Regions from separate parts of the Pseudomonas syringae pv. tomato str. DC3000 genome, predicted to be linked through region 3. Evidence: riboswitches for the same ligand, from Rfam matches in the RefSeq annotation. Region 3 holds a riboswitch; each other region holds the start of a gene.
What was found. Region 3 has a riboswitch for cobalamin ahead of cobO (cob(I)yrinic acid a,c-diamide adenosyltransferase). Riboswitches for the same ligand answer to the same signal wherever they lie in the genome.

Region 1 (7,809 bases), 1.8 Mb from region 3:
GCGATCAGGTCACGCTTGCCAAGTTTCTCGACGGTGCCGACTGCCAAGCCGGTAAACGTCGGCGTATCGAATGCGCCGATGTCGATCTTGCGGTCGCTGACAAAGTAATCGGTGCTGCCACGGTGAAAGGTCTTCTCCGGGTCGGGCACGAAAAAATGCGCGGTGCGGCCGCTGGAGGCGCGCGCCAGGTCCGGGCGGTCTTCAAGAATCTCGTCCAGACGCTGACGGTAATAGGCGGTAATGTTTTTGACGTAGCCTGCGTCTTTATAGCGACCTTCGATCTTGAACGAGCGCACGCCAGCGTCCACCAGATCGCCCAGGTTGGCGCTCTGGTTGTTGTCTTTCATCGACAGCAGGTGTTTTTCGAAAGCGACGACGCGGCCCTGATCATCCTTGAGCGTGTACGGCAGGCGGCAGGCTTGCGAGCAGTCGCCACGGTTGGCGCTGCGGCCATTTTGCGCATGGGAAATGTTGCACTGCCCGGAGAACGCCACACACAGTGCGCCGTGGATGAAGAACTCGATGGCCGCGTCGGTTTCACGGGCGATGTCACGAATTTCCTGCAGGTTCAGCTCGCGGGCCAGCACCAGTTGCGAGAAACCGGCCTGATCAAGAAACTTCGCCCGGCCCAGGGTGCGAATATCGGTCTGCGTGCTGGCGTGCAACTCGATGGGCGGAATGTCCAGCTCCATGACCCCGAGGTCTTGGACGATCAGCGCATCGACACCTGCATCGTAGAGCTGATGGATCAGCTTGCGCGCCGGTTCCAGCTCGTCGTCATGCAGGATGGTGTTGATCGTGGTGAAGATTCGCGCGTGGTAGCGATGGGCAAATTTCACCAGTTCGGCGATATCGCTGACCTCGTTGCAGGCGTTGTGTCGCGCACCAAAGCTCGGCCCGCCGATGTATACCGCGTCGGCGCCATGCAGGATGGCTTCGCGGGCGATGGTCACATCCCGGGCAGGGCTGAGCAATTCCAGGTGGTGCTTGGGTAACGACATGGCAACGGGATCCGGCAGCGGGCAAAGCGCGCATTGTAGTGCCACCGGCCGCGCGGCGCACCTGTTGCCGGTTTGCGCAGGTCATGGACTGACCACCGGCGCTGCCTCAGCGCGAGCGCAAGCGCAGGATTTTCGCGCCATCGAAGGGGTCGGTCAGCCAGTGCGCCACGACGCCGAAGGTGCTCAGTAGGCGCTTGGGCGTCAGTACCTCGACCGGCGTGCCCAGCGCCACCAGTCGGCCTTTTTCCATAACGGCGACACGGTCGCAGTCCAGTGCCTGATTCAGGTCATGCAGGGCAATCACCGTGGTCACCGGCAAAGCCCTGACCAGGCCGAGAATAGTGAGCTGATGCTGGATGTCCAGATGATTGGTCGGCTCATCCAGCAGCAGAATTTGCGGCCGTTGTGCCAGCGCTCGGGCGATGTGCACACGTTGCCGCTCGCCCCCGGACAGGGTGTGCCAGGCCCGTTTTTGCATGTGCAGCATGTCCACATCCTGCAAGGCCTGACGCACGATGGCGTCGTCATTCGCGCTCCACGGCTCCAGTGCCGACAGCCAGGGCGTGCGGCCCAGTTCGACGGCGTCGAGCACGGTCACCGCGTCGCTGGTTTCGGCCTGCTGCTCGACCACCGCCAACAGGCGTGCCACGTCTCTGCGGCTCATCGCGGCGAGTGCCTGCTCACCCAGCCTGACCGCGCCGCTGCCCGGCTTCTGAATGCCAGCCAGCAGCTTGAGCAGGGTGGATTTGCCCGAACCATTAGGGCCGACCACCGCGAGTGTCTCGCCTGTGGCAATGCTCAGATCGACATCGCTCAGCAGGGGCGTGCCACGCACCGAATAGCCGAGCCCGGAGCAACCGAGCACGCAAGAGCGGGGCGACTGCGCAAACTCGTTCATCGCGTGCTGTTGCCCCGGACAAGAATCAAGGCGAAGACCGGCGCGCCGATCAGCGCAGTAATCACCCCGATCGGCAGCGCCTGGCCTTTGATCATCGTGCGCGAAAGGATATCCGCAGCGATCAGAAATAGCGCGCCGCTCAGTGCGCTCAGCGGCACCAGCCGCGCGTGACGCACGCCGACCAGCATGCGCACCGCATGCGGAATCACCAGCCCGACAAAACCGATGGAGCCGACAATCGACACCATCACCGCCGTCACCAGCGCTGCCGTGGCGATCAGGATGATCTGCACACGTCGCACCGCAATGCCGAGCGACGCGGCCGAGTCGCTGCCGAACGTGAAGGCATCCAGCGCGCGCCTGTACCAGAGGCACACCAGCAAACCGGCCAGCACCGTCGGCACCGCCAGCCACACCGAGTGCCATCGCACCCCGCTGAGGTTGCCCAGCAACCAGAACATGATGCCGCGAGCCTGTTCGGAACTGGCGGATTTGGTGATCATGAACGAGGTCAGCGCGTTGAACAGTTGTGAACCGGCGATACCCGCCAGAATGATCTGCACCGACGCTGTGGTGCCCCGTGAGGAATGCGCGAGCAGGGCGACCAATGAAAACGCCGCTACGGCCCCGGCGAACGCGCCGACCGACATGGAAATCGCCCCCGCGCCAAAGCCCAGAATGGCCACCAGCACCGCGCCGGTCGAGGCCCCGGCGGAAATCCCCAGCAAATAAGGGTCGGCCAGCGGGTTGCGCAGCAATGATTGCAGCACCACGCCGCAAATCGCCAGGCCGGCTCCGCAGGCTGCCGCGACGATGGCCCGGGTCAGCCGGTAATTCCAGACGATGCCTTCGTCGATAGGGTCCAGCACATAACCGGCCGCCCAGAGTTTGTTGGCCAGCACCTGAAAAACCACGTCGAGGCTGATCGAGGTTTCACCAATCGCCGCGCCGACCATGATTGCCAGCACCAGGATGGCTGCAACCCAGAGCAGATGGCCCAGCGCCACAGGCAGTCTCATCGTGCGGCGTTGAAACGGTTGGCGGCGTCGGCCAGTTCTTCGAACCCGGTGAACAGGCGCAGACCTGCCTGCATGCCCTCGGCGTCGATGATCACGATCCGGTCATGCTTGACCGCGTCCATGTTGCGCGTCACCGGGTCGCTCTTGAGGAAGGCGATCTTCTTCAGGTAGTCGTCGGCCGGAAAGCGGCGACGGTCCATGCGTGCAATCACCAGAATGCTCGGGTTGGCCTTGGCAATGGTTTCCCAGCCCACGGTTGGCCATTCTTCGTCGGACTGGACGATGTTGCGCATGCCCAGGCTGTTGAGCATGAAGTCCGGGATGCCTTTGCGGCCTGCTACAAAAGGATCGCTGGCTATCTCGGAGCTGGAAAACCAGAACAGCGCAGACACATCGTTAGCCTTGTTCTGCCTGACGTTGGCAATCGCTGCGCTCAGGCGCGTTTTCAGCTGCGCGACCAATGCGTCGCCGCGATCCTGCACATCGAAAACCTGCGCCAGTTGTTCGATGCTCTTGTAGATGGTCTCGATGCGAAAAGGCTCCAGGCGGGTACCATCGGCGCCGACCAGGTTGTCTTTGCCTTCGCAATCGGACGGCAGAATGTACGTGGGGATTTTCAGATCATGAAACTGCTCGCGGGTACCGACTGCGCCCTGTTTGCCGACCATCCATTCCAGCTGCACGACCACCAGTTCGGGACGTTTGCCGATCACCGCCTCAAAACCCGGTTCGTTATCGGCCAGGCGCTCCACCTTGTCGTTCTGTGCCTTGAAGCGCGGCAGCACGTTGTTGAACCACAGCGAGGTGCCGACCAGCTTGTCGCCCAACCCCAGTTCATAGAGCATTTCAGTGCCCGCCTGGCCAATGGTCACGGCTTTGGTCGGTGCATGCGCGAACGTCAGGGTCGAACCGCAGTTTTCCACGGTCAGCGGATACTGCGTGGGGGCGGCGAACGTCAGGGTAGACAACGTCAGGCAGGCGGCGATTGCGGCGAGGCGGGGCAGCGACATGAAATGCGGTCTCCATTGGAGCAGGTGCCAAGGCGCAATGCACATCAGGAAACACATCCCCGGCAGATGACCGGGCACGGCAAAAGGTGCCGACGCGTGCGGATGTCCTTCCCGGACACCCCGCCGGTTAGTTGGTTGAATCGGGTCGGCAGGTCTCCTGACTGGCATGTCATCACCATGCTCCGGCCTTCCCGGATCTGAATCCAGTGGCAGTCTTGGAGCAGGCTCGATGCCTACAGTTGCGGGGGCAGTTTCGTTTTGGCCTTTGAAACAAAGCTGGCGAATTCCCTGTTAGTTCCTCTCGGAAACCGACGGCCGGCATGGTAAACGATAAGGGTTCTTGATAGCTAATGCTTTGCGCGCACGCGCAGCAGGCTGTTGATCAAATGCAGGCGCATCGCGGCGCGCGCGGCATCGCGGTCCTGATGAGCGATGGCTTCATAGATGCTTTCCTGCTCGCGGCGCTGAATGTCCGGGTCATCTATGGCATGCGCCAAGGCGATGTTGCCGAAGCCGCTGCGCGCGCGCGGCAGAATGCTGCTGCCCAACTGGCTCATTACGTCGGTAAAAAAGCTGTTGGCGGTGCACAGCGAGATCTGCCGGTGGAATTCGAAGTCGGCTTGCAGGGTGTCTTTGCCTTGGCGCGTGCAACGGTGCAGTTCATCGAGCGCCTGGCGGATCGCGTCGAGTTGCTCGGGCGTGCGCCGTTGGGCGGCGAGGGCGGCTGATTCCGGCTCCAGGCTCAGGCGCAGCTCGATGATCGACACCGCATCGCCAGGTGTGCCGATGGAGGATTGGTCCTGACTGGAGTGGCCGGGCTGCGAGGCATCGACCACAAAGGTGCCATGCCGTGGCGGGTTTCCACCAGCCCCTCGGCCTGCAAGCGCGACATCGCTTCCCGAACCACGGTGCGGCTGACTCCGCTTTCGCGAATGATTACCTGCTCGGTGGGCAGCTTTTCGCCGCTCTGGATCTCGCCATCGCGAATCCTGCGCGCGAATTCGGCGACCAGTTGCTGGGTCAGGCTGGAACGGCGGCCTTTGGGGGAAGAGGAGTGTTCCATGGCAGGGTGATCGGTCCGTTTGGGGGGGCTGAGTATAACCGTACTCGGAACGTGTTTTGTGCGGGTATCGCAGCCTATACTCGCGTATCGGACAGAACTGAGGCTGCAATGTCGGACAACGCGCTTTCCCCGCAAAAAAACCATCGACGCCTGGCAGAAACCCTGGTTGACCGCTTTGCCCAGCGCATGCGTGACGGTGTGCTGGTGCGCGGAGAAAAGCTGCCGTCGGAGATCCACATCATGGAAGCCGAAGGTGTGAGCCGCACGGTGGTGCGTGATGCCTTGTCGCGGATGCAGGCGGCGGGGCTGGTGGAAACCCGCCACGGTGTGGGTACATTCGTCCTTGACATGCCGCCGCCCGAAGGTTTTTCCGTCGGCCCGGCGACCATCGCCAGCGTTGCCGATGTGCTGAACCTGCTGGAGTTTCGCCTGAGCCTTGAGGTCGAGGCGGCCGGTCTTGCCGCCCAGCGCCGCAGCCCGGAGGCGCTGCTGGAACTGAAGCGTGCTTTTGATGCTTTGCTCGAAGGGCCGCAGAAGTCCGGGACGACCATCAACGCCGACTTTCAGTTTCACCTCAAGATCGCCAAGGCGTCAGGCAATGCCTACCTGATCGACATCATGAAACACCTGGGCACCAAGCTGATCCCGCGCACCCGCATGAATTCGGCCTACACCGGGCAAAGCGACCGCAGCGCCTACCTTGCCGGGATCAACGCCGAACACCGGCAAATCTACAACGCCATCGCCGAAGGCAACGTCGATGCCGCGCGCGCTGCAATGTACCTGCACCTCAACGGCAGCCGCATGCGCCTGCGCCGTACTCAGGCGTTGTACAGCGACTGAGCTGATTCAGGATGAGCGTCGTACGATAGTTGAGATTATCGTTCCGCACGCTCCGGTGGGAATGCCTTGCGTGACGCTCCGCGTCACAGATCTGCGCCGCACCGCGCATTCAAGAGCGGACGCGGAGCGTCCAGAAACGCATGCGACGCGGAGCGTCGCACGATAATCATACTCAGGCGTTATCGTTCCGCACGCTCCGCGTGGGAATGCCTTGCGTGACGCTCCGCGTCACAGATCTGCGCCGCACCGCGCATTCAAGAGCGGACGCGGAGCGTCCAGAAACGCATGCGACGCGGAGCGTCGCACGATAGTCAGATCGTTCGCGAAATGCGTGCCGTGACACTCCGCGTCGCAATCTGCGCTATAAGAAGTTGTACTGCACCCCCACCCTTAATCTCAGCTGGCGCTTGTCGTCTTCCGAGTCCACCTTGATGTCGCCCACCTCAAAGAACGGCACCCAGTGCTTGTCCCACCTGTATTTGAAGGCCGCGTTCTGTTCGTAGTCGGTCCTGCCATTGTCGTAACGGATGTAATCGGCGTCGAAGTAGGTGAACTGATACTCATAAGCCCAGGGGCCTTTGCTGGCGTAATTGACCCAGACGTCGTAACGATTGATCGACTGATCGTCCATCTGGTTGTCAGGCATGTCGTGGTTGACCTTGTCGCGGTCAAGTTTGATCGAGTCGTAGCGATAGCGGCCCGAGACGCTCAACTGGTCATTCACTTTGTAACCCAGCTTGAGGCCCATTTTATAGGCCGTGGACTTCTCGATGCTTTCCAGTGCCAGTGACGGGGTGAGCATCCATTTGTCATTGAGCCGATATTGATAGCTGGTCGTCAGTTCGTGGCCGTTACCGACGGTGTTGTCGAATGCAACGTCCTGTCGGTCGCCTGCGGTCTTGTATTTAAGCTCGCCTTCAAAGCCCCAGCCGCTGTCCAGGCGGCTGCCGAATTTGACCCGGTCGGCATGCATGCGCGTGCTTTCCGCGTATTGGTGGCGGTAGTTGATGTAGGCGCTGTCGGCATGGGTCCATGCACTGGGCAGCAGGGTGGCAAAAGCGAGCAGAGCGAGTGATTTTTTCATTTTTTTTATTCTTGTGGGTTGACGTTTTGGGTGTGTTTGAACAAATCGCAGGCAGCCGGATCCTGTGGCCGTTTCGGCCAGGGCTCACGGCGTCAGCAAGTGTCAGGTTTCAGCGGTCACCCGCCGGAAGACGGGTCATCCCGTCGGGCGCAGGTCCATGTCGCGACTGGCCTGGATCAGCATGCGCGAATATTCGTGTCGAGCCTGATTGTTGACCAGTTGGCTGCTGTCGAGCGTCTCCAGCACCTGGCCCTGCTGCATGACCGCCACCCGGTCACACAGGTGCGCCACCACACCCAGGTCGTGGGTCACCATCAGGTAGGTCAGGCCTTGCTGACGGCGCAAGTCGGCCAACAGGTTGAGAATTTCGGCCTGCACCGAAACATCCAGCGCCGAGGTCGGCTCGTCGAGCAGCAGCACGCGGGGTTCGAGAATCAGCGCCCGTGCGATCGCCACACGCTGACGTTGACCGCCAGACAACTGATGCGGGTAGCGAAAACGAAAACTCTCGTTGAGACCGACCTTGTCGAGCACCTCGCAGACGCGCCGATCACGATCGCCGATCGTGTGGATGCTCAGCGGCTCCTTGAGCGCAGCGTCGATGGTGTGGCGCGGATGCAGTGAGGCGTAGGGGTCCTGAAAGACCATCTGCACGGTGCGGTAATGGCTGGCGTCGAGCTTGCGCTGCACCGCCTGGCCGGCCACGCTCAAGGCACCGGTCCAGTGCTGATATTGCCCGGCCAGGCAGCGCAGCACGGTGGTCTTGCCCGAGCCGGACTCGCCCACCAGCCCGAACGACTGGCCTTGTTCGACCCGCAGGTTGACGTCACGCAGCACGTGATTAAGCGCGCTGCCAGTGCCGAAACTCAGGTTCAGTGAATCGACTGTGAT
Region 2 (7,809 bases), 1.7 Mb from region 3:
TCACCGTGCATGGCGGCAAATTGCGTAAGCCTGTGGTGCCCAAACAGGTCGAGGCATTCGCGCGTCTGCCGGAACCTGTGCTGCCATCGCTGGAGCGGCCGTTCAATATTCTGCTGCCCGGCGTCGGCGGGACTGGCGTGACCACGGTCGGGGCGATGCTCGGTTATGCCGCTAACCTGGAAGGCAAGGGTTGCAGCGTGCTGGACCAGGCCGGGCTGGCGCAAAAGTTCGGTCCGGTGGTCAGCCATATCCGCATTGCTGCGCGTCAGGAAGACCTGTTCGCGGTACGCATTGCCGCCGGTGAGGCGCACCTGTTGCTGGGTTGCGATCTGCTGGTTGCCGCAGGCCCCGATGCAATCGCCAAGCTCGACAGCAAAATTTCCCATGCGGTGATCAACAGTCAGCAAACGCCAACCGCTGAATTCACACGCAACCCGGATGCCGTGTTCCCGGCCGAGGCGATGAAGCAGACTATTATTGATGCCGTCGGTGCCGATAAGACTCATTTTGTCGAAGCCACTTCGTTGGCAACCCGTTTGATGGGCGACAGCATTGCCAGCAACCTGTTCATGCTCGGTTATGCGTTTCAACTGGGCCTGATTCCCCTGACTTCGGCGGCCATCGAAAAGGCGATCGAGCTCAATGGCGTGGCAGTCAACCTCAATCAGCAGGCGTTTCTCTGGGGGCGTCGCACGGCGCATGACCCTGCCGCCGTCGAGGCGTTCGTCAACCCGCAACCGCAGGTCAGCGAGCCGCAGCAGATGGATCTCGATCAACGTATTCAAAGCAACGTTGCCGCCTTGACGCAGTACCAGAACAGCGCGTACGCCGAGCGTTATCTGGGGCTGGTACAACGGGTACAGGAGGCTGAATCACGGGTGTTTCCCGGTCAGCAGCCGACGCTGACCGAAGCTGTGGCCTTCAACTACTTCAAGCTACTGGCTTACAAGGACGAATACGAGGTGGCGCGGCTGTACAGCAACGGCGACTTCACCCGCCAGCTGGAGGCGCAGTTCGAGGGTGATTATCGACTGGAGTTTCACCTGGCACCGTCCTGGCTGGCCAAGCGTGACCCGCACAACGGTCAACCGCGCAAACGCAGTTTCGGGCCGTGGATGCTGCGCGCGTTCGATGTGCTGGCGACATTCAAATTCCTCCGTGGCACAGCGTTCGACCCGTTCGGTCGCAGCCTGGAGCGCAAGCAGGAGAGGGCGCTTATTGATCGTTATGTTGGCGATGTCGAACTGATCCTGCAGCATCTCCAGACGCAGAACCGCCATACGGCGCTGAGCCTGGCACGCCTGCCGGAAAAGATTCGCGGTTATGGTCACATCAAGGAAGCCGCCATGAAGGCTGCTGCATTGCAGGCCGAGATCCTGCGCAAAAGCCTGGAGAGCGGCGAGGTGCTAGCGCCGAAGTTGTATGAGGTGGCTGCTTGATCAGGTAAGCGATGTGAGTGCCTGAGCGCGAGCCGGGCGACGCTTCGCTTGCTCGCGAAGGCTGACGATCGGTGATCAGTAGATCTCGGAGGCTGCACCGGCCCCTTCGTGAGTAACGCGGATCGGCCGCCCCTGCCACTCACACAAACGGCGAGCCTGCGAACGAGCGTTACTTGGGCCTGAACAGGTGCGCATGCCCGGCCCGGTACAGCGAGGATTCGCCAAATGTGTCGGCGGCCAGTACGCGGCCGACGAGGATCAGTGCGGTGCGGCGAAAGCCTTTGGCTCGCACTTTTTCCTCTATGTCTGCCAGCGTACCTATTGCCCATTCCTGATCCGGCCAACTGGCGCGGTGTACCACGGCAATCGGGCAGTCGGTGCCGTAATGCGGGGTCAGCTCTTCGACGATTCTGTGCAGGTTATTTACGCCCAGATGAATCGCCATGGTCGCCCTGTGGCTTGCCAGGCTGGCGAGTTCTTCGCCGCTCGGCATTGAGGTCTTGTCGGCGTAGCGGGTCAGAATCACGCTTTGCGAAATATCCGGCAGCGTCAGCTCCACGCCCAGTAACGCAGCGCAGGCGGCCGTCGCAGTTACTCCCGGAATGATTTCAAAGGGGATATTCAGTTCACGCAAATGGCGGATCTGCTCGCCAATGGCACCGTACAGGCTAGGGTCGCCGGAATGTACACGAGCAACATCCTGGCCTTGCGCATGAGCGGTCTTGATCCGATCAATGATTTGCTCCAGATGCAGTTCCGCGCTGTTGGTCACCTGCACCGCCTGGTGGCCTTCCAGCACGGCGAGCGGCACCAGCGAACCTGCATAGATAATGACCGGACAGGTGCGGATCAGGCGTTGCCCCTTGACGGTGATCAACTCGGGATCGCCAGGGCCTGCGCCGATGAAATAGACAGTCAATGGAAACTCCGGGGTCAATGAGCGCGGCGCGATTATCCGCCCACAGCCGGGCTGGACGCCAAGGCAAATGTCATTTGAGTGGTTTTTTGCCGCTCTATCAGCAGCCGCGCCGTACCGTCGCCCAGCTGCGCGGCGAGGGCCAGTGCCGATCCTTCGGCTACACCGTGACAGCCTGTGGTCTGAAAGACTTGCGCGGAGCGGTGGGTCAGGTGCAGCTCCCAGGCCACCAGTTGCGCGGCGTTGAAAAATACCAGCGGCACAGCCAGTTGCGCCGCCAGTGCAAGCAGGCCCGGTTCCTTGTCTTTCAGATCGATTGAGGCCAGCGCGGTGATGCTTCCCAGGTTCAGCTCCAGCGCTCGAAGCCTGTTCTCGATCAGCTCGCGCAACGCGGTCGCCGAACAACCGCGTCGACAGCCCAGCCCGACTACCAGAGGCGTGCCGGGGCGGACGGTCGAGTGCTCAGGCCTGATGCGGTCAGGCATGGTTTGAGTGGGCATTATCTGTGTGAACATTGCTTCTGCGAAACAGCCAGGCGCTGATCAGGCCCAGTGCAACCCAGAACAGCGCGTTGGTCAGCAGCGAAGCGACCCTGAACTGCGATTCCAGTGCTTCAGGCGCAAGGCTTTCATGAACCAGCGGTTGCGGTGCGCCGATCACATGCGGCACCACCAGAATCGCCGCGCCCAGCACTTTGAGCAGCCAGTTCTGACCAAACACCAGCAAGGCCAGCCCGGCAGCGGTGGACGCTGCGGTACCGATCCACCAAAGCTGACGCTGGCTCAGTTCTGCGGCAGCGGTGCCCGGCAGCTCAGGCGGCAGCCCCAGGGTCGGCGCCAGCACGAACACGGCAAAACCGGCCAGCCCCCACCACGCGCCCTGTGCCGTGCGGCCCGGTGCGCGCAGGGTGTAAAGCCCGGCCAGCATCAGGGCAAAACCGACGGCGACCACCAGATTGCCACCGGTGGTGGACAGCACGCGCTGCCAGCCGTTTTCCGGCTCCCACGCTGCTTCGTCATGCGCATGGCTGTGTTCAGCCACGGCACCGTCGGCATGCTCGTGAACGTGTTCGGCAGGTGCTTTCTCGTAGGTTTCTGCCTGCTGGATCAGCGGGACGACCCAGAAGCTTTGCAGCAAGGTCAGCAGCAGGGCGGCCAACAGCCCGGTAAACCCTGCGGTCTGTGCGATTCGCTTGAACATTGTGTTGTCCTCAATGACGCTCAATGGCAAGGAAAGGCAGCGCTGTGACGGGTGTCGTGTGCCGCATTGTGCACAGCGGCAATGTGCGAGAACCCGGCGAAGTACACAAGGCACGCGCCCAGCAGTGCAGCGCTGATGGCGGCGGTCAGGCGCTGGGTCTGGGTTGAGCTGGTAGCGGCCGTCTGGCTGCTGCTGATGGTGGACATGGCGTTCCCTCTTGAGTGTTGGCAAATGGGCCATGCGCGCGCGAACCCGCTGACGAACGCCAGAGGTTTCAACTGCGCCCGCCCACCGCGGGTGTGTCATTGGAAAAATGTCGGGCCGGTCTCCGGGCTCGCGAGGGGCTTGAACACGTGTGCGTTCAGACCTTCAAGGTCACCTTCCCATGCCAGAGCACAGTGGATCAGACCTTCTCTCGCTTACCGTTGCGGGGGCAGCACCGGACTTGCTCAACAGGTTGAGCGCACCGGTTTCCCGTTTCACCCCGTGAGGGGCACCCGAAACAAGGTGCACAGGAGAGCATGGGCAGCGGGGCATCGTCAATCTGAACGATTGACCTGCCTGCGGTCACTGCGTAGCCTTGCCGGTTCGAGGTTCTTCATGTGTAAAGCGTTACGACATGAAGCTAAGACGGGAATGCGGTACATGCCGCAGCTGCCCCCGCAACTGTAAACGGTCATGTTCATTGCACAGCCACTGCTGCGGCGGGAAGGCGCGATGAATGTGTGTCGGCAAGGTGTTCAACGCCCGCCACACGCTGCCGTGAGCCAGGAGACCTGCCTCGAACCGGGCTGACAAAAAGCCTGCGAATTCTCACTACAACCGGGCGGGGTGATCCGGTGGCGATCCGATCCGTGTGCAGTGCACGTGGTTCTCGTCCTGTTTGCCCGCCGCATTGCCAAAGGGCACCTGATGAAAACACTGGCCAAGCTTCCCGTCACCATCGTTACCGGCTTCCTCGGCTCGGGCAAGACCACGCTGTTGCGGCACATGCTCGACAACGCCGAAGGGCGACGCATCGCGGTGATCGTCAACGAGTTTGGCGAGCTGGGCATCGACGGTGAAATCCTCAAGCAATGCACCATCGGCTGCACGGAAGAAGAAGCCAACGGCCGCGTCTACGAGTTGGCCAATGGCTGCCTGTGCTGCACGGTGCAGGAAGAGTTCTTCCCGGTCATGCGCGAACTGGTGGCCCGGCGTGGTGATCTGGACCACATCCTGATCGAAACCTCGGGGCTTGCCCTGCCCAAGCCGCTGGTGCAAGCCTTCCAGTGGCCGGAAATCCGCAACGCCTGCACGGTTGACGCCGTGATCACCGTGGTCGACAGCCCGGCCGTGTTGGCGGGTACGTTTGCAGCCTTTCCGGATCAGGTCGATGCACAGCGCAAACTGGACCCCAACCTGGACCACGAATCGCCGCTGCACGAGCTGTTCGCCGACCAACTGGCCAGCGCCGATCTGGTTATCCTCAACAAGGCCGACATGATCGACGCCGAAGGGCTGGCCGCCGTGCGCGCTGAAGTCGCCGAAGAGCTGCCGCCTGCGGTCAAGGTGGTTGAAGCCAGCAGTGGTCGCCTGCCGATCAGTGTTCTGCTGGGCGTGGGTGCCGAGTCCGAACTGCACATCGACGCGCGCAAGACCCACCACGATCATCACGACGATGACGATCATGATGACCACGATCACGACGCGTTCGATTCAATTTCCCTGACATTGCCCCAGGCTGACGAGAAAGTGCTGCTCGATGCGCTGAATCAACTGGTCGTGCAACACGGCATTCTGCGTGTAAAAGGTTTTGCGGCAATTCCGGGCAAACCGATGCGCCTGCTGATCCAGGGTGTCGGCACGCGTTTCGACAAGCACTTCGACCGTGCCTGGCGTGCCGACGAAGAGCGCGCCACGCATCTGGTGCTGATTGGCCAGGAACTGGACGCGGTTGCGCTGCACGCTCAGCTCAACGCTGCGATTGCCGGCTGACCCATGCATTTACTGAGAACCCAGCCCGGCGGTTTCGTCCCGGATGACAGCATCGCCGACATGGGGCAAACCCCGGCCGAGCTGGTGATTCTCTGCAGCGGCGACTCCAGCCTGGCGCTGCTGGCCGAAGCCGCCCGGCAATTGCCCGAAGACTACCCCAGCCTGCGTCTGGCCAACCCGATGCAAGTGCAGAATCACGCCTCGGTCGACCTGTACGTCGATGAGGTGCTGCGCCACGCCAAAGTCATTCTGATTTCCCTGCACGGCGGCATCGGCTACTGGCGTTACGGCGTCGAGCGGCTTATGGAGCTGGCAGCGCGTGGCGTGCAGGTCATTCTGGTGCCGGGTGATGACCGTCCCGATCCCGAGCTGAGCGACCTGAGCACTGTGCCTGCTGCGCAGCGCGACCAGCTCTGGCAGTTCTTGCGTCAGGGCGGCATGCAGAATGCACTGGATTTGTTTCACTGCATGGCCAGCCAATGGCTGGGCCGCGATTACCCGTGGACTGAACCGCAACCGCTGCCGCGTACGGCTGTTTATCACCCGCGCCTTGCCAGTGCCCAGCTTGTCGATTGGCAGGCCGAATGGACGGCCGGGCAGCCGGTGGTGGCACTTTTGTTCTATCGCTCGCACCTGCAGGCGGCCAATACCGGCTTCATCGATGAATTCTGCGAGCACCTGCAGGCGCAGGGCATCAATCCGTTGCCTATCGCCGTGGCCAGCCTCAAAGAGCCGGGCTGCTTCGTTCAGGTCGAAAACTGGCTGGATGAAGCTGACGTCGAGCTGATTCTCAACACCACCGGCTTTGCCCAATCGAGCCCGGAAGCGCCTCACCTGCGCCCGTTCCGGCGCAACGTGCCGGTGATTCAGGCGATCTGCGCGCAGGACAACCAGCCAGCCTGGCAGGCCAGCGAGCAGGGCCTGGGTGCCCGAGACCTGGCCATGCACATTGCCTTGCCTGAGCTGGACGGGCGGATCATCAGTCGGCCGATCAGCTTCAAGGACTTGGCCTGGCGCAGTGAACGCAGCCAGTCGGACGTGGTTTGCCATCGCGCGCACCCCGAGCGCATGGATTTTGTCGCGCAACTGGCGCGCCGCTGGATCGAACTGGCGCGCCTGCCTAATGCCGACAAACGTGTAGCACTTATCCTCGCCAACTACCCGACCCGCGACGGGCGAATCGGCAACGGCGTGGGCCTGGACACACCGGCTGCGACGCTGAACATTCTGCGTGCCATGCAGGCCGAGGGCTATCCCCTGGCGCAGTTACCGGACACCGGCACCGAACTGATCCAGCAACTGTTGGGTGGCGTTACCAACGACCTGGACAGCATTGACCTGCGACCTTGCCAGCAAAGCATGGCGCTGGATGAATACCTGTCGGCGTTCAACGAGCTGCCGGCCGAAAATCGCGACGCGGTGACTGCCCGTTGGGGCGCGCCGGATGCCGATCCCATGTTCCGCAGCGGCCGAATGATGATCGCCGGCCTGCGCCTTGGTCTGAACTTCGTCGGCATTCAACCGGCGCGTGGCTATCAGGTGGACCCCAGTGCGGTCTATCACGACCCGGACCTGGTGCCGCCGCACGGCTATCTGGCGTTCTACTTCTGGCTGCGCAAGGCCTATGGCGCGCATGCGGTAGTGCATGTCGGCAAGCACGGCAATCTGGAATGGCTGCCAGGCAAAGGCGTCGGGCTGTCGCAAACCTGCTGGCCGGATGCCGTGCTGGGCGCCATGCCCAATATCTATCCGTTCATCGTCAATGACCCGGGCGAGGGCGCTCAGGCCAAACGCCGCACGCAGGCGGTGATCATCGATCACCTGATGCCGCCGCTGACCCGTGCCGAAACCTACGGCCCGCTGCGCAATCTGGAGCTGCTCGCCGACGAGTTCTATGAGGCGCAACTGCTCGATCCGCGCCGGGCCCGCGAGCTGCAACGGGACATTCTCGAACTGGTCCGTGAAACCCGTATCGATCGTGAACTGGCGCTGGACGACGCCACCGACAGCGACGCCGACGCGGCGGTCTGGCTGCCGCGTCTGGACACTTATCTGTGTGACTTGAAGGAATCGCAGATTCGCGACGGCCTGCACATTTTCGGCCAGTCACCGGAAGGTCGCCTGCGCACCGACACACTGCTGGCCCTGCTGCGCATCCCGCGTGGAGACGGGCGCGGGGCGCAATCGAGCCTGTTGCGGGCGCTGAGCAAGGCCTTTGCACTGGGCTTTGATCCGCTCGACTGCGAGCTGGCCGAGCCTTGGGCCGGCGAACGTCCT
Region 3 (7,809 bases):
GCGCCAGCAGTGCAGCGCCAGTCGGGTTTTGCCCAACAAGGCGTAGGTCAGCGCCACCAGGCGTGCAGGAATATAGTTGAGCAGGTCGTCTATTCTCGCCGCGGCCCAGCCGAAACGCTCGAAACGCTCGTTGCGATAGCCCCACATGGCGTCCAGCGTGTTGCTCAGCCGGTACAGCACCACGCCGGGCGCACCGGCCACGATAAACCAGAACAAGGCGGCGAACACCGCATCGCTGCCGTTCTCCAGCACCGACTCGGTGGCGGCGCGGGCGACCTCGGTGGCGTCCAGCTCGCTGGTCTGGCGACTGACCAGATAACCGACCCGCTGCCGCGCCTCGTCCAGATCATCGGCGCGCAACGCCTGCGCCACCGGCTGCACGTGCTCACCCAGGCTGCGCATGCCCAGCGCGCAGTACAACGCCAGAATCTCGAACAGCCAGCCGATGTAAGGCAACCAGCTCAACAGCGTGGCCAGCAGCGTCAACGGCACGACTGTAATCACCCAGGCAGTGACGCCATGACTGCGCCAGCCACGCCCGCCGCTGTTGAAGCGTTGCTCGACACGGTTGGCAAAGCCTCCGAACGCCACCAGTGGATGCCAGCGTTTCGGCTCACCGAGCAACGCATCCAGCGCCACACCGGCGACGCTCAACAGCGCCACACTCATTGACTCACTCCCCATTGATTTTCATACAGCAGTTCATGCAGCGGACGCGCCTGCGCCCAGCCCTCCATGACCAGCATCGGTGCAGGATAAAATGCGTTCACCGGCCCCAGGCAGATGATCGCCAGCGGCTTGGCACCTTCAGGCATGTTCAACAGCGCGGCCAGCGCATCAGGGTCGAACAGCGACACCCAGCCCATGCCCAGCCCTTCGGCACGCGAGGCCAGCCAGAGGTTCTGAATGGCGCAGGACAACGAAGCCATGTCCATTTCCGGCAAGGTGCGACGGCCAAAGATATGCTGCTCACGACCTTCCATCAGCGCGGCGACCAGCACTTCCGCGCAGTCATTGATGCCCTCGACCTTGAGCTTCATGAACGCGTCGGTGCGCTCGCCCAGTGCTTCGGCAGTGCGGATGCGCTCTTCTTCAACCTGCGCCTGCATCTTGCTGCGCAATGCCGGGTCACTGATGCGGATGAAACGCCACGGCTGCATCAGGCCAACGCTGGGCGCTTGATGCGCGGCTTCCAGCAAGCGCGCCAGCAGTTCGGGCGCCACCGTGCCGCCGCTGAAATGGCGCATATCACGGCGCTCGGCGATGGCGCGGTACACCGCAGCCCGTTCTTCGGCGCTGAAGGCGTGCTCGGTCATGGCTTGAACAGCGCCGCAATCGCCTGCGGGCAGGACGGGAAATAGAAATGCACGTAGGAGGCGGTCAAGCGCCCGATGCGATAGACCGCCTCGGCCCCCCGCCCGCCATTGGGGCTGACGCCACGGGCAATCGGCTGCAACTCGGTGCTGGTCAGCGAATGGTGATACGTGTGGCCGTGCAGCGTGCCTTCGGGCAGCTCGACCGCTTGCAGGGCCAACGCCGCCAGACGCTTCTGCATGACCGCTTCACCGGCGAGCAGCCCGACCAGTTCGGCGCGCACGCCCTCCACGTCGGTCAAGGCATCAAGCAGGTAAAGCATGCCGCCGCACTCGGCCAGCATCGGTTTGCCGGCATTGTGGTGAGCCCTGATCGCGGCCTGCATTGAGGTGTTGGCCGCCAGCGCAAGGTGATGCAGCTCCGGGTAGCCGCCCGGCAGATACAGACTGTCGGCTTCGGGTAGCTGGCTGTCATGGATTGGCGAGAAGAACGTCAGCTCTGCGCCCATATTGCGCAGCAGGTCCAGGCTCGCGCCATATAGAAAGGCAAAGGCCTCGTCGCGGGCAATAGCAATGCGCACACCCTTGAGCAGCGGCTCGACCTCGACCGGATCAGGCGCGGTAAACGTCACCGCAGGCGGCAACGCCACTTCGCAGGTGCTGGCCAGCGCGGCGGCGGCCATGTCCAGACGCAGGTCGAGGTCGTTGAGCTCACTGGCCTGCACCAGCCCCAGATGGCGGCTCGGCAACTCGAAACCGACTTCACGCGACAAGGCGCCGTACCAGCGCAGGCCTTCGGTCAGGCTGTTTTCCAGCAACTGCGCGTGGCGCACGGTGCCGACGCGGTTGGCCAATACCCCGGCAAACGGCAAATCGGGCTGATAGCGCGCCAGCCCAAGCGCCAGCGCGCCGAAGGTCTGCGCCATCGCGGTGCCGTCGATCACGCCCAGCACCGGCACGCCGAAGTGACGCGCCAGATCGGCACTGGATGGCGTGCCGTCGAACAGCCCCATGACGCCTTCGATGAGGATCAGGTCCGCTTCATCAGCCGCTTCCCACAACAGCCGACGGCTTTCATCCGCACCGACCATCCACATGTCCAGTTGATAGACCGGCGCGCCGCTGGCCCGCTCGAGGATCATCGGGTCAAGAAAGTCCGGCCCGCACTTGAACACCCGGACCTTGCGGCCCTGATTGCGGTGCAAACGTGCGAGTGCAGCGGTCACCGTGGTTTTGCCTTGCCCGGAGGCAGGCGCAGCGATCAATACCGCCGGGCAATGGCGCGGGGCTCTCATTGCAGTGCTCCCATTGACGCAGTTCTCATGACGAATGGCTCACAGCTCGATACCTTTTTGCGCACGGATACCGGACTGAAACGCATGCTTGACCACACCGATCTCGGAAACCGTGTCGGCCAGGTCGATCAATTCGGGTTTGGCGCCACGGCCAGTCACCAGCACGTGCTGCATCGGCGGGCGCGCCTGCAGGTCAGTCAGCACCTGTTCAAGGTCGAGGTAGCCATGCTTGAGGGCGATGTTCAGCTCGTCGAGCACGACCAGGCCAATGCTCGGATCGCGGAGCATTTCCTGCGACACGGCCCAGGCCGCTTCGGCGGCGGCGATGTCGCGCTGGCGGTCCTGGGTCTCCCAAGTGAAACCCTCGCCCATCACGTGATAACGCACTTGTTCAGGAAAGCGCCGGAAGAACATTTCTTCGCCAGTGCTGTTGCGGCCCTTGATGAACTGCACCACACCGCACTGCATGTCGTGGCCCATGGCCCGGGCGAGCATGCCGAAGGCGGAACTGCTCTTGCCTTTGCCATTGCCGGTCAGTACCAGCAGCAGGCCGCATTCATTGGGCGAGCTGGCAATGCGCTCGTCCATCACGGCTTTTTTGCGCTGCATGCGCGCCAGATGGCGTTCGTCGCGTTCGGGGGATTCGTTCATCTTGGCTCTCCGCTCGGGGCAGGCGAAAGCAGACGGAAGGACAGCACTGGACAGCACGGCTACGCCCTGCACAGAGCATCACCCTCCGTGATGCCATTGAGTGGTTCAGGCCGGTCTCCGGGCTCATGAGCGGGTTACCCCGGCTGCGCGCCTTCCCGTGTCGAAACACAGTGGCACGATGCACAGCCTTGACTCATTTACCGTTGCGGGGGCAGCGCCGGGATCGGATCGGTCGATCCACACCGGCTTCCCTGTTTCACCCTGCCAATCGAGGATTGCAGAGCACCTGAAACAAGCCGCGAAGGGTAGAGGGTTGGGCCGAGAGCGTCAATCGACAGCGCAGCCCGGGAACACGATTGAACCTCGACGGTTTGCAGGGCCTCTATCAGTTACTGGACCACGCCTTTGTTTATGGAGATCGATCATGTTCACACTCAGACCCCACTATGCAGTGCTGCTTCTGGTTGCCGGCGGCCTCGCTGCCTGCGGCGAGTCTTCGACCCTGCAAGTCTCGGATGGAACAGGCCCCTCGCCCAAGCTGCCGGAGCCGAACAAGACGCTGATCCCGACCGTCAATATCGCGCCTGCCATCGGCTGGGAAAAAGGCGCCAAACCGGTGGCCGCACCCGGCACTCAGGTGGCTGCCTTCGCTGAAGGGCTGGATCACCCGCGCTGGCTGTATGTGCTGCCCAACGGTGACGTACTGGTCGCGGAAACCAATTCGCCCGCCAAGCCGGATGACTCCAAAGGCGTTCGCGGCTGGGTCATGGAGAAAGTCATGGGCCGCGCTGGCGCTGGCGTACCGAGCGCCAACCGCATCACCTTGCTGCGTGATGTCGATAAAGATGGCGTCGCAGAAACCCGCACCGTTTTCCTGCAGAACCTCAATTCGCCCTTCGGCATGACGCTGGTGGGCAATAAACTCTATGTGGCCGATACCGACCGCCTGATCAGCTTTCCGTATGAAGCGGGCCAGACGTCGATCAGCGCACAGCCAACCAAGGTGGTTGACCTGCCGGGCGGCACGCTCAACCACCATTGGACCAAGAACGTAATTGCCAGCAAGGACGGCAGCAAGCTGTACGTGACGGTCGGCTCCAACAGCAACGTGGGCGAAAACGGCATGGACCAGGAAGAAGGCCGCGCGGCGATCTGGGAAGTGGACGCCGCGACGGGCAAGCACCGCATCTTTGCGTCCGGCCTGCGCAACCCGAACGGGATGGATTGGGAGCCAAAAACCGGCAAGTTGTGGACGGCAGTGAACGAGCGTGACGAAATCGGCAGCGACCTGGTGCCTGACTACGTGACCTCGGTGCAGGACGGCGCTTTTTATGGCTGGCCTTACAGCTACTATGGCCAGCACGTCGACGAACGCGTCAAACCGCAGAACCCGGCACTGGTCGCCAAGGCCATCGCCCCGGATTACGCGGTCGGCCCGCACACCGCGTCACTGGGCCTGGTGTTCGCCGACGGCAAGACCCTGGCTGCGCCGTTCAACGAAGGCCTGTTCATCGGCCAGCATGGCTCATGGAACCGCAAACCGCACAGCGGCTATAAAGTGGTGTTTGTTCCCTTCAGCGGCGGCAAGCCCAACGGCACGCCAGTCGATGTGCTGACTGGCTTTCTCAACAAAGACGAAAAAGCCATGGGCCGCCCGGTCGGTGTGGTCAACGATCAGCGCGGCGGTTTGCTGGTGGCGGATGACGTCGGCAACAAGATCTGGCGCGTGACATCGGCCAAGGCGGCTCAATAACGCCGAGCGTAGAGGTTTGACGCGGAGCGCCGCACGATAGTTGAGATTATCGTTCCCTACGCTCCAGCGTGGGAATGCAGTTCTCTACGCTCCGCGTCGCAAGAGGACGCGGAGCGTCCTGAAGGGCATGCGACGCAGAGCGTCGCACGATAAGTTTTGACCAGACTACGGTCGAATCTGCGCCAGGCTTGCTGGCTGAATCACGCGCTTGGCGTTGAGGTAGGCTTTCTGCCAGTAAGGCTTGTCGAGGCTGTCGAGTTTGACTGTGCCGCCGGTGGCGGGGGCATGCACGAAGCGGCCTTCGCCGACGTAGATGCCCGCGTGGGACACTTGCGAACCGCCCGAGGTGGCGAAAAATACCAGGTCACCCGACTGCAACTGCTCGCGACGAATATTCGGCACACCCATCACGATCATCTCGCGGGTGGAACGTGGCAGGGAAATGCCCGCCGCATCACGATAGACATAGCCTATAAGGCCGCTACAATCGAAACCGGAATCTGGCGTGTTGCCGCCCCAGCGATAGGGCGTGCCGACCAGGCCCAACGCACGAAACAGCACGTCTTCGGCAGCCGGAGAAAGAATCTGAGGGGGAGCGGTGACCACCGGACGCTGAACAATCCGGGGTACTTTGGGCGGTGGCGGCGCGCTGGCACAAGCGCCCAGCAACGCGGCAACACAGATGACCATCAGGCGCAAAACAATCGACATAAACACAACAACCTGATCCGGATGCGGCTTACGCTGCCGAGAAGCTCAAAAACACAGAAAGACCCGAAGGTCTTGTTCTGCGTGTTCTATTTGGTTATTTACGCCGTTTGGGCGCGGACTTGACTGTAGTCGAAGTCATGGCCGTTGTCTGCGTTGCAACAGGCGTGGACTTTACAGCCACCGTGCCCGGTGCCATCGCCAGAGGCCGCTTGGCTTCGATGAACGTCCTGCTCCAGTAGGCGTCATCAAGGCTGTCGATGCGCACGCCGCCGCGGCGGCTGCTGGAATGAATGAACTGCTGATTGCCGGCGTAGATTGCCGCATGGCTCACGACACTTTTCTTGCCGCGGGTGCTGAAGAACAGCAGATCGCCAGGCTTGAGGTTGCCGCGTGAAACCAGAGGGGCGTCTACGTTGATCATTTCGCGAGTGGAACGTGGCAGGCTCATGCCGGCCTCTTCACGAAACAGATAACCAATGAAACCGCTGCAATCGAAGCCCGACGAGGTCGACGTGCCGCCGAACTTGTAGCGCGTGCCGATCAGCGCCTTGCCGCGTTCGAGAATACTGTCGGCCAGAACCGGCAGTTTGTAGGAGGTGTTGTCTGCGAACTGGTTCAGTTCGTCTTCGGTCGCCAGCTCGTCCTGCAGCACTGCTGCATCAGCGCGGCGCGCTGCGGACTGTGCAGTGACGGTGTTCTGATAACGGGGAACCGGCTGAGCCTGCTCGTGCTGTGCAACCGGCATATTGGCCGAGCAACCGAACAGGAAGGTAACGAGTGCGAGAGGCACGAGGGGTGCGAAGCGAACAACGGGCATGGGCACAACCGCGGCTGACTAGTTAAGATGGCGAGACTATGCCTTTTATGAAAGCGATTTGCAAATTCAATCGAACTAGATGTGACTTATGAGTTCCGCCATGACATGTGCTGCCCGGCACTGCAAAAAGACGTCCATCTGCGCGCTGTGGTCGGTTGGCTGCGGATTGATTTCTGCGGTGAAGCCCCCGGAAACTCTGGTGCGAATGACCGGCTCGTGAATGTAGGGGAAGCTTGCCGTGGTGCCGATACTCAGCACTGCGTCATAGCCTGTAGCCAGTTGTTCATACAGTGTTTCCAGTGCCCTTTCCGGAAGCATTTCCTGAAAAAGAACGACGGGCGGTCGCAGAATGCCACCACAGAGTCGGCATAACGGCGGCAATGGACGCTGCAAATGCTCACTCAGTTGAGGGTCTTGTGCGGCACACGACTGGCAAAACAGCGGCGAGAGTTGCCCGTGAATTTCGATCAGACGCTCAGGCGGGCTGCCGGCAGCGCGATGATAGCCATCGACGTTCTGGGTCAGCACCCAGCACTCGGGCTTGATACGTTGTAACTGGGCAATGGCGTAATGCGCAACGTTGGGCTCACCGCCCAGGCAGGCCTTGCCCAGTTCGGCGATGTATTTCCAGCACAGTTCGGGGTCACGGCGCAGCATAGGGCCTGACAGGGCCATTTCGATGGGCAGCCCGTCCTCGGTCTCGCCGTTGTAAAGCCCGCCTACACCGCGATAGGTCGGTAGACCGGAATCCGCCGACAGGCCCGCACCGGTGATGACCAGAATACGCTTCGCATGGCGTAACGCGGATGCGGCTTGTAACACCAGCGCCTGATCTACCACCCAAGCGTCTCTTTAAGGAAAGGGATCGTCAGCTTGCGTTTTTCCTGCAATGACGCCTGATCGAGGCGCTCGAGCAACTCGAAAAGGGCACTCATGCTGCGCGTACCACGGGTCAGGATGAAATGGCCGACATCATCGGTCAGGTGCAGGCCGCGCCGCGAAGCGCGCAGTTGCAGGGCGCGCAGTTTGTCTTCATCAGACAGCCCGCGCATCTGGAACACCAGCGCCATGGTCAGGCGGGATTTGAGATCGGGAAGTTTGACCGGCAGTTCGCGTGGCGACTTGGACGCTGCAATCAGCAGACGACGGCCGCTGTCACGCAAACGGTTGAACAGGTGAAACAGGGCTTCTTCCCATTCCGGCTTGCCGACGATCGCTTGCAGGTCATCAAGGCACACCAGCTCGTACTGCTCCAGATGGTCGAACAGC

Region 1: linked by a shared signal. The riboswitch ahead of PSPTO_RS16855 (ABC transporter substrate-binding protein) and the one ahead of cobO (cob(I)yrinic acid a,c-diamide adenosyltransferase) in region 3 are both predicted to bind cobalamin.
Region 2: linked by a shared signal. The riboswitch ahead of PSPTO_RS16285 (CbtB domain-containing protein) and the one ahead of cobO (cob(I)yrinic acid a,c-diamide adenosyltransferase) in region 3 are both predicted to bind cobalamin.

Annotation. Positions count from the first base shown of each region.
Region 1 is NC_004578.1:3,676,372-3,684,180, reverse strand. Features, by position in the region: gene PSPTO_RS16870 (peptidase U32 family protein) at 1-1,001, opposite strand, end outside; gene PSPTO_RS16865 (ABC transporter ATP-binding protein) at 1,108-1,899, opposite strand; gene PSPTO_RS16860 (FecCD family ABC transporter permease) at 1,896-2,918, opposite strand; gene PSPTO_RS16855 (ABC transporter substrate-binding protein) at 2,915-3,928, opposite strand; cobalamin riboswitch at 4,058-4,256, opposite strand; partial or broken gene PSPTO_RS16850 (FadR/GntR family transcriptional regulator) at 4,276-4,991, opposite strand; gene PSPTO_RS16845 (FadR/GntR family transcriptional regulator) at 5,100-5,834, shown strand; gene PSPTO_RS16835 (oligogalacturonate-specific porin KdgM family protein) at 6,196-6,918, opposite strand; gene PSPTO_RS16830 (ABC transporter ATP-binding protein) at 7,054-7,809, opposite strand, start outside.
Region 2 is NC_004578.1:3,538,856-3,546,664, reverse strand. Features, by position in the region: gene PSPTO_RS16305 (indolepyruvate ferredoxin oxidoreductase family protein) at 1-1,439, shown strand, start outside; gene cobM (precorrin-4 C(11)-methyltransferase) at 1,609-2,358, opposite strand; gene PSPTO_RS16295 (cobalamin biosynthesis protein) at 2,391-2,840, opposite strand; gene PSPTO_RS16290 (CbtA family protein) at 2,833-3,555, opposite strand; gene PSPTO_RS16285 (CbtB domain-containing protein) at 3,576-3,761, opposite strand; cobalamin riboswitch at 3,857-4,071, opposite strand; cobalamin riboswitch at 4,130-4,354, shown strand; gene cobW (cobalamin biosynthesis protein CobW) at 4,468-5,532, shown strand; gene cobN (cobaltochelatase subunit CobN) at 5,536-7,809, shown strand, end outside.
Region 3 is NC_004578.1:1,873,891-1,881,699, reverse strand. Features, by position in the region: gene cbiB (adenosylcobinamide-phosphate synthase CbiB) at 1-669, opposite strand, end outside; gene bluB (5,6-dimethylbenzimidazole synthase) at 666-1,316, opposite strand; gene PSPTO_RS08935 (cobyrinate a,c-diamide synthase) at 1,313-2,608, opposite strand; gene cobO (cob(I)yrinic acid a,c-diamide adenosyltransferase) at 2,648-3,259, opposite strand; cobalamin riboswitch at 3,350-3,564, opposite strand; gene PSPTO_RS08925 (PQQ-dependent sugar dehydrogenase) at 3,684-5,012, shown strand; gene PSPTO_RS08915 (C40 family peptidase) at 5,178-5,723, opposite strand; gene PSPTO_RS08910 (C40 family peptidase) at 5,818-6,540, opposite strand; gene PSPTO_RS08905 (NAD-dependent deacylase) at 6,616-7,380, opposite strand; gene hda (DnaA regulatory inactivator Hda) at 7,374-7,809, opposite strand, start outside.